2 regions of the Pseudarthrobacter defluvii genome follow, and region 1 is predicted to be linked to the other one. Evidence: riboswitches for the same ligand, from Rfam matches in the RefSeq annotation. Region 1 holds a riboswitch; the other holds the start of a gene.
What was found. A riboswitch is a leader RNA that binds a small molecule or an ion and turns the genes downstream of it on or off. The one in region 1 is predicted to bind thiamine pyrophosphate.

Region 2: it holds a riboswitch for thiamine pyrophosphate, as region 1 does, so the genes downstream of both, thiO (glycine oxidase ThiO) here and thiD (bifunctional hydroxymethylpyrimidine kinase/phosphomethylpyrimidine kinase) in region 1, are expected to answer to the same signal.

Annotation. Positions count from the first base shown of each region.
Region 1 covers NZ_CP066362.1:2,327,694-2,331,870, forward strand. The annotation lists gene rplU (50S ribosomal protein L21) at 1-3, opposite strand, end outside; gene thiD (bifunctional hydroxymethylpyrimidine kinase/phosphomethylpyrimidine kinase) at 340-1,860, opposite strand; TPP riboswitch at 1,868-1,965, opposite strand; gene JCQ34_RS10770 (Rne/Rng family ribonuclease) at 2,115-4,177, opposite strand, start outside.
Region 2 covers NZ_CP066362.1:2,751,245-2,755,421, reverse strand. The annotation lists gene JCQ34_RS12680 (RNB domain-containing ribonuclease) at 1-1,122, opposite strand, end outside; gene thiE (thiamine phosphate synthase) at 1,162-1,908, opposite strand; TPP riboswitch at 1,936-2,054, shown strand; gene thiO (glycine oxidase ThiO) at 2,048-3,361, shown strand; gene thiS (sulfur carrier protein ThiS) at 3,358-3,594, shown strand; gene JCQ34_RS12660 (thiazole synthase) at 3,599-4,177, shown strand, end outside.

The DNA of each region.
Region 1 (4,177 bases):
CACTTGGGAACTCACTTCTCTCGACGTTTATTACAAAATTTGCGTGCGGCACCCGGCTCAGAAATTGGCTGGGTTCCCGCTGTGCCTCAACGCCGTGGATTTCCCGGGGAAATCCGTGAGCCGTCCCGGTGGAGAAGTCCGCTTGTTATGCACAGCGAATTGCTCCAGGGTCATAACCCAAGTGTTGGCGTAAGCACCGAAGATCCAGAATACGCTAAATCCGTCCACGGCCGCAAATGAGGCTGGTTCCGGCGGCCCGGCTGTGGTAGTAACCACAAACCCGGTGGGCAGCACCGCAACCATGCGGATCAATCATAGCGGCGCTGCTGCCCTCAGCAGTCAGGCATGCAGCCTCGGCGCGTCGAAAAATTCCACTTCCAGTCGGCAGGACTGCTTGAACGCGGTGACCATCGCTGCCCTTTCATGGTCGGAGGCCTTCCGCCCCGCCTCATCCACGATGGCAACAGCCCGGCGGGTGGCTTCGGCGAAGGCCTCGTCGGCATAGGTGCGGAGCCAGGCAGCGTAGGCATGCGCGTCCGGCTCACCGGAGGCAACGAACTGGGCGTGCAGCTTCTCCCCTACCTCGGCATAGAGCCAGAAGCAGGGCAGGACGGCGGCAGCCAGGACAGCATACGAGCCCGACGCCGAAGCTGCGGTGAGGTGGTCGACGTAGGCCTTTGTGACGGGGCCGAGGCCGCCCTGGGCTGGCCGGGTGCTGAGCCAGGAGCGGTGGAGTTCCGTTTCCACCTCGAGGCAATGTTGGGCCGATCCTGCCCAGAACAGCTGTTCGGCCTCCGAGGGGGCCAGGGCGCTGGTGCGGGCCAGCACGCGGGAGTACCCGTTGAGGTAAAGGGCGTCCTGGGCCAGGTAGTAGGCAAAGTCCTTCTCGGCCAGGTCTCCGGTGGCCAGGCCGCGGATGAAGTCCAGCGCATAGATATCGTCGAGGTCCTGTTGGGCTTCCGCCCACAGCCGGGCCGCGAAGCCGCCTTCCTGCAGTGCCGGCCGCAGGTGGTGGAAGTGGTGCACGGGTCCATTCCCCTGGCCCACCTCCAGCAGACCCGAGTTCTCGAGGGCACCCGCCAGCCAGGGCTTAACCGTCCGCAGTGACGCTTCCCAGTCGCCCAGGCGGGCCTGCACCGTTGCCATGGCAGAGGAAAGGGAGCAGCCTGTGCCGTGACTGTTGCGGGTGGAGATCCGGTTGCCCGGGACTTCCACTACGTCCTGTCCCAGCAGGCCCGCGGTGTTGACCAGCGCGTCCGGGCAGTCCGAACCTGCCAGGTGTCCGCCCTTGACCAGCACGGTTGCCCCGGTAGCGTCGGCCAGGCCCCGGCCCTGGGCCAGTGCCTCGTCCCAGTTCCCGGCGGGGGCCGCGCCCACCAGCATGGCAAGCTCGGGCAGGTTTGGGGTGATGAGGTGGGCAAGGGGCAGCAGTTCCCGCAGTGCGGCTTCTGCCGACTCCTGCAGCAGCCGGTCACCGCTGGTGGCAACCATCACCGGATCAAGAACCACGACGGCGGGACGCACCTTTTCGAGCCACCCGCGCACAGTGCGGATCACTTCCCCGTCACCCAGCATGCCTATCTTGACGGCGTCGATGCTGATGTCGTCACTGACGGCATCCAATTGCTGGGCCAGGAAGGCGGCCGGAGGCACGTGCACGGCCTGTACGCCCCTAGTGTTTTGGGCCGTGAGGGCGGTGATGGCGGCCATGCCGTAACCGCCGTGCGCGGCGATGCTTTTGAGGTCTGCCTGGATACCCGCTCCGCCCGACGGGTCCGAGCCCGCGATGGAGAGCACGCGGGGAACGTCACGGCCCGCAGGTAACGCGGCGAATGCACCGGAGGCAACTGGCAGGGGCATGGAAAGGGTGGAAGACAAGAGACATCCCTTCGCCGGTACTAGCCGGACAGGTTCAACGGGTCTGGATCTCAGCCGGCCTTCTGCGCGGCACCCCGTGTCGGTTCCCAGCCTAACCGCTGGGGCCTGACCGCAGGAAAGGTGACTGCAGGCGCGGGGAGGGTGGCCGCACGCAGGAGTCCCCGCCCTATGGACAGTTCCCCCTGTAATTTACGGGGGAACTGTCCACAAAGCGGGGACTCCTGAATGTTTCTTTGCTACAGCTCCGAGGCCGGGACGCCGACGCCGAGGATGATGGGTTCCTCTGCCGCCTTGCCCGGTTCCGCCGTGGCCTGTGCCTTATCCGTTTCCGGGGCCTTGGCTGCGTGCGAATGGCCTCCGGCAGTCGCCTGGACGTTTTCGTGGTGCTGGACAGCGGTCTCGTTGGCGGCACCCTGGGCACGGCTGGCACCCCGGTGGCGCCGCGGCCTCCGCTGACGCGACTGTTCCAGCGTGTGGTCCGAATAGTCCTTTTCGACGGGAGCATCCATTGCGGGGCGGGCTTCCGCTCCCCCGGTTTCGGCTTGCCGTTCCGGCGCGGGCTGTTCCGTTGCCGGCTGTTCAGGTGCCTGCGGCGTCTCGGCAGCCTTAGCTGGAGCGTCCTCCATGGACGACGCCGGCTGGCCGAGGTGGGCGAACGCTTCAGCGAGCCGGTCCAGGGTGAGGGCGGGCTTGGGCTGCTGCTCCTCCGCATGCTCCACGAACGGAAGCGGGACTTCCTCGCCGCCGAACGTCAGGACAGCTGCGGGACGCGTGGGGGCATCGGCGTCGTGCTTCTCCTCTGCCGGAGCGGCCGCCGCAGGCGGGGCTGCCGGCACCTGGCGGGTTGCGGCCACTTCGTCGTCGTGCAAGTGCGCGGCGTGGGCAGCAGCGGCGATGTTTGCCAGGGCAAGCCGGGTGGCTTCTGCCTTGGCGTGCCGCTCAGCGTCCGTGGGCTCCGGGTGGACAGTGTGGACCTGGACGGCAGGCACCGGTGCGGCTTCGGGCTGCTGGCCGCCGCGTCCGCGCCGCCGCTTGCGTTCCGAACGTGCGCCGGGCTGGTTGTTGTCAGTCCGCTGGCCTTCGGTGCGGTGGGCTTCGGTGCGGTGGGCTTCCGGCCGGGCTTCGGGCCGGTTGTCGCTGCGCTGGACGTGGTGGTGCTCGGCGGCAACGACGTTGGCGCGGCGGTGCTCCACGGGATCGTCGTGGGTCACCACGCCGCGGCCGGCGCAGGCCTCGCACTGTTCGCCGAAGACCTCCAGCAGCCCGGTGCCCATGCGCTTGCGGGTCATCTGGACCAGGCCGAGGGAGGTCACTTCGGCAACCTGGTGCTTGGTGCGGTCGCGGCCCAGGCATTCCACCAGGCGGCGCAGCACCAGGTCGCGGTTGGATTCGAGCACCATGTCGATGAAGTCGATCACGATGATGCCGCCGATATCGCGCAGCCGCAGCTGGCGCACCACTTCCTCGGCAGCTTCAAGGTTGTTCTTGGTGACGGTTTCCTCGAGGTTGCCGCCGCTGCCGGTGAACTTGCCGGTGTTGACGTCCACTACTGTCATGGCCTCGGTGCGGTCGATCACCAGGGAGCCGCCGGAGGGCAGGAAGACCTTCCGTTCGAGGGCCTTGTGGATCTGCTCATCGATGCGCCAGGCGGAGAAGATGTCCTGGTCCTTGGTCCACTTTTCGAGGCGGCCCACCAGGTCCGGGGCCACGTAGGTCACGTAGGCCTCGATGGTGTCCCATGCTTCCTCGCCGGAGACGATGAGCTTGGAGAAGTCCTCGTTGAAGACGTCGCGGACCACCTTGATGGTCAGGTCCGGCTCGCCGTAGAGCAGTTCGGGGGCCAGGATCTTGGTGGAGGCAGACTGGCTTTCAATGCCTTCCCACTGGGCCCGCAGCCGGTTGATATCGTGCGTGAGCTCTTCCTCGGAAGCGCCCTCGGCGGCCGTGCGGACAATGACGCCGGCGTGCTCGGGCAGGCGGTCCTTGAGGATGCGCTTGAGGCGGTTCCGTTCGACGTCGGGCAGCTTGCGCGAGATGCCGGTCATGGATCCGCCGGGTACGTACACCAGGTAGCGTCCGGGCAGCGAGATCTGGCTGGTGAGGCGGGCGCCCTTATGGCCCACGGGGTCCTTGGTGACCTGGACCAGGACGGTATCGCCGGACTTCAGCGCGTTCTCGATGCGGCGCTGCTTGCCCTCGAGGTTCACGGCTTCCCAGTTGACCTCGCCGGCGTACAGGACCGCGTTGCGGCCGCGCCCAATGTCAACGAACGCCGCTTCCATGGACGGCAGCACGTTCT
Region 2 (4,177 bases), 420 kb from region 1:
AACATCGCCGCCATTGCTCAGGGCCTCGCAGATGACCAGGACGAAGCGGTCCACCAAGCGGCGCAGCGGCGCGGTGGTGTGGGCATACGCCGCGCCGATGGCGGACTGGATCCCATCCTCGGGGACGGTTCCGTCAAAGGCGGTGTAGGAGGCTCCGCGGAACAGCATGCCTGCCGAATGCATGATGGCCAGCTGCCTCGGGTCGGTGGGATCCAGTGACCGCAGGTATTCGCCGTAGCTGACTTCGCCGTCCCACGGCCTGCCCAGCACCTCGGTCTGCAGCCGGAAATGCCTCAGGGACCGTTCATCCGGGGCCGGCATAGTTCGCAGGATGCCCACCTTGCCCTCCAGCATGAGCTCCGCCGCCGCCATCCCGGTCATCAACGAAATCTGCGCGTTCCAGTCCTCCACGGGAAGCTGCGGAACGGCGTCAATCCGGTAGCCGCCGTCGGGCAGTTGGACGATCTCCTGTTCGGGCATGTTGAGGCTGGCGCCTTCACGCGCCCGCTCCAGTGCCACCCGCTTCAGGCCCACCTCGCGGAGCAGATGGAGCACGGGGGAGGCCGTCCCGGCGTCGAGGTCTGCCTGGGCGCCCTTGTAGCTGAGCTTGTCACGGCTGCGGACCCGCGCCCGGCGGACGCCCACTGTCAGGACGGTTGCTTCGCCGTCGAGAGTGAAATCCCATACGAAGGCAGAACACTCCTGGCCGGGCAGCAGGCTCCCGGCCCCTTCGCTGATGACTTCCGGGTGCAGCGGGATCCGGCCGTCCGGTGCGTAGAACGTCTGTCCGCGCCGCCGCGTCTCGGCGTCCAGGGGACCTCCCGGCGCAACGAAGGCCGGAACATCGGCGATCGCGTACATCACGCGGTAGCCGTCCCCGTCCAATTCGATGAACACCGCCTGGTCCAGGTCCGTGGAGGACGCCGGGTCGATAGTGACAAACTCGACGGCGGTCAGGTCGTAGGACGGCAGTTGCAGCGCCGCCACGGCGGCCAGGGCGTCTTCCACGGCTTCGGCGGGATAGGGGCCGGGAAGTTCAAGTTCCGTCCGCAGCAGGCCCAGCGCCTCTTCCAAGGCATTCTTGTGGTCGTGAACGTTGGGAGCCAGCCGATGATGTGACACAAAATTCAGCGTAGCCCCAAGTTCCGCGATTAAGCAGGCTCAGGAGCCGGCGGCGTCCAGCGCGTCGAGGAGGGAGGCAGCAGCTGCGGCGGGATCAGGGGCTTCGGTGATGGCGCGGACCACCACGATCCTGCGCGCACCCGCCTCCGCCACCTGGTGGACGTTGCCGTGGTCGATGCCGCCAATGGCAAACCAGGGCACGGGATCGGCAGCCTGCCGGGACGCCCCGGCTGCGTACTTCACCAGTTCGGGACCGACGGCGGCCCTGCCGGGTTTGGTGGGGGTGGCCCAGACCGGACCCACGCAGAAGTAGTCCAGCCCGGAGGGGCCGGCGGTTGCGGCCAGGGCGGCATCCACCTGTTCGGTGGTGTGGCTGGAAAGTCCGATGGCGGCGTTGCCGTTGACCAGAGTGCGTGCTGCCGCCAGCGGCAGGTCCTTCTGGCCAATGTGGAACACGGGGGCCCCGGAAAGCACGGCGATGTCGGCGCGGTCATTGACCGCCCACAGCTTGCCGTGCCGGACCGCCACTTCCTTCAGCACCGCCAAGAGGTCCAGTTCCTCGGCGGCTTCGATGGTCTTGTCACGCAGCTGGATGATGTCCACGCCGCCGGCAAACGCCGCGTCCACGAACTCCGCAAAGTCGCCGCGGTCCCGCCGCGCATCGGTGCAGAGGTACAGGCGCGCCTTGAGGGCCTCGCTGTCGCGGGCATTGACAACCTCGGCACTGGCAACTCCGCCGGCCGGAGCATGGGAACCTGCGGGAAAGGATGAGGTGGTCGCATTCATGCCTGCAAGCCTAGTTCCTCTAAACTGGGGAGGTACTGCGGGAGCCCGCGGCAGCTGTCACAAAGCGCCGGGCTGAGAGGGCGTCAGAGCCGACCGCTTGACCTGATCCGGTTAATGCCGGCGTAGGGAAGGAACCCAGATGCATACCCCCGGCACCGCTCAGCCCGCATCCGTTGACGCGTCCATCCCCTCCACCCTTCGTGCCGACGTCGCCGTCATTGGCGGGGGAGTGGTGGGACATGGCATCGCCTGGGAATTGCAGCGTTCCGGACGCTCCGTCGTCCTCATCGACGATGCGCCGGGCGCCGGCGCCAGCTGGGCCGCGGCCGGCATGTTGGCCCCGGTGAGCGAACTGCACTACCAGGAGGAGGACCTCCTGGAACTCATGCTGGACGCATCGTCACGGTGGCCGGCGTTCGCTGCCGGTGTCACCGATGCATCGGGGGCGGATTCCGGATACCTCACGACGCCGACACTCGCCGTGGGTGCCGACGCCGCCGACCGCCGCGCGCTGATGGACCTGCGCACAGTTCAGCAGGCGAGCGGCCTGGCCGTGGAACCCCTGACCGTGCGGGAGGCCCGCAAACGCGAACCCCTCCTCAGCCCTGCCATCGCCTGTGCCCTCGACACCCCGGCGGACCACCAGGTGGATCCCCGCCGGTTGGTGGCGGCCCTGCGGCAGGCCCTGGCCCGCGCCGCCCAGGAGTTGCCTGGCCTGGTCGTGGCCGGTGCGGTGGACGGGTATGCCGTGCCGAAACGGGCAGCCGGGCTGATGTGGGAAGGCGGAACGGTCGCCGGCGTCCGGCTCGCCGGTGGCGGTGCCGTCCTGGCAACAGAAACCGTGGTGGCCAACGGCCTGCAGTCAGGCGCGCTCGCGGACCTGCCCCGTGGCCTCGAACTGCCGCTGCGGCCCGTCCACGGGGACATCCTCCGCCTTGCGGTTCCCCGGCACCTCCAGCCCCTGGTGACAGCAACGGTGCGGGGCCTGGTCCACGGAGTCCCGGTCTACATCGTCCCGCGGCAGGACGGGACCGTGGTGATTGGAGCCACCCAGCGCGAGGACGCCCTGTCCGATGCCGTCAGCGCCGGCGGCGTCTACCAGCTACTGCGCGATGCCCAGGCCCTGGTGCCCGCCGTCGCCGAACTCGAATTGCTGGAGTGCACCGCCCGTGCCCGCCCCGGAACCCCGGACAATGCACCGCTGCTGGGGCGGGTGCCGGTGGACCTGGCCTTAGGAAGCGAAGGATCCGGAGCGGATTCCGGTCACGTCCCGGGGCTCATCATCGCCACCGGGTTCTTCCGTCACGGCGTCCTCCTCACACCTGCGGCAGCAGCAATTTGCGCGGAACTGCTGGACGGAAAAGCCGACCCCCGCTGGGCACCCTTCAGCCCCGACCGGTTCTCCAGGCCGGCACCGGCGGCAAAAGACACCGATATCAAGGAGACAGCGTGAACATCACCCTCAACGGCAACCCGCACACGGTGGCGAACGGCGCCTCCATCACCACGCTCGTCAGCCAGGTCACCGGACGCCCGCTGGCTGACAACGGGCAGGCGACGGACGGTGGGAAACTGGGCGTCGCCGTCGCCCATAACGCCCAGGTGGTGCCGCGCAGCCAATGGTTCGCCACGGTGCTCGCCGAGGGCGACGACATCGAACTCGTTACAGCAGTACAGGGAGGCTGACGCCATGACCGAAACCAGCACCATCAACCCCGCCGGGAACACAGGTGCCGCCGACGCCCTGGTGATTGACGGCGTCGCCCTCGGCTCCCGCCTCATCATGGGCACCGGCGGGGCGCCCAGCCCGGACGGCCTGGGCGCAGCGCTCCTGGCCTCCGGCACTGCCCTGACCACCGTGGCCATGCGTCGTTACTCAACCGCCGAAACCGGCTCGCTGTTCCAGCTGCTGGTGGACCACGGGATCCGGGTGCTGCCCAACACCGCCGGTTGCTTCACCGCCAGGGACGCGGTCCTCACGGCGGAACTGGCCCGCGAAGCCCTGGAAACCGACTGGGTGAAACTGGAGGTCATCGCCGACGAACAGACCCTCCTGCCCGACGCCGTGGAGCTCGTGGAGGCCACGGAGCAACTGGTCAACCGCGGCTTCAAGGTCTTCGCCTACACCAACGACGACCCCGTGCTTGCCCTGCGGCTCGAAAACCTCGGCGCCACCGCCGTGATGCCCCTGGGCGCCCCGATCGGGACCGGCCTGGGGATCCTGAACCCGCACAACATCGAGCTCATCGTTTCGCGCGCATCGGTTCCG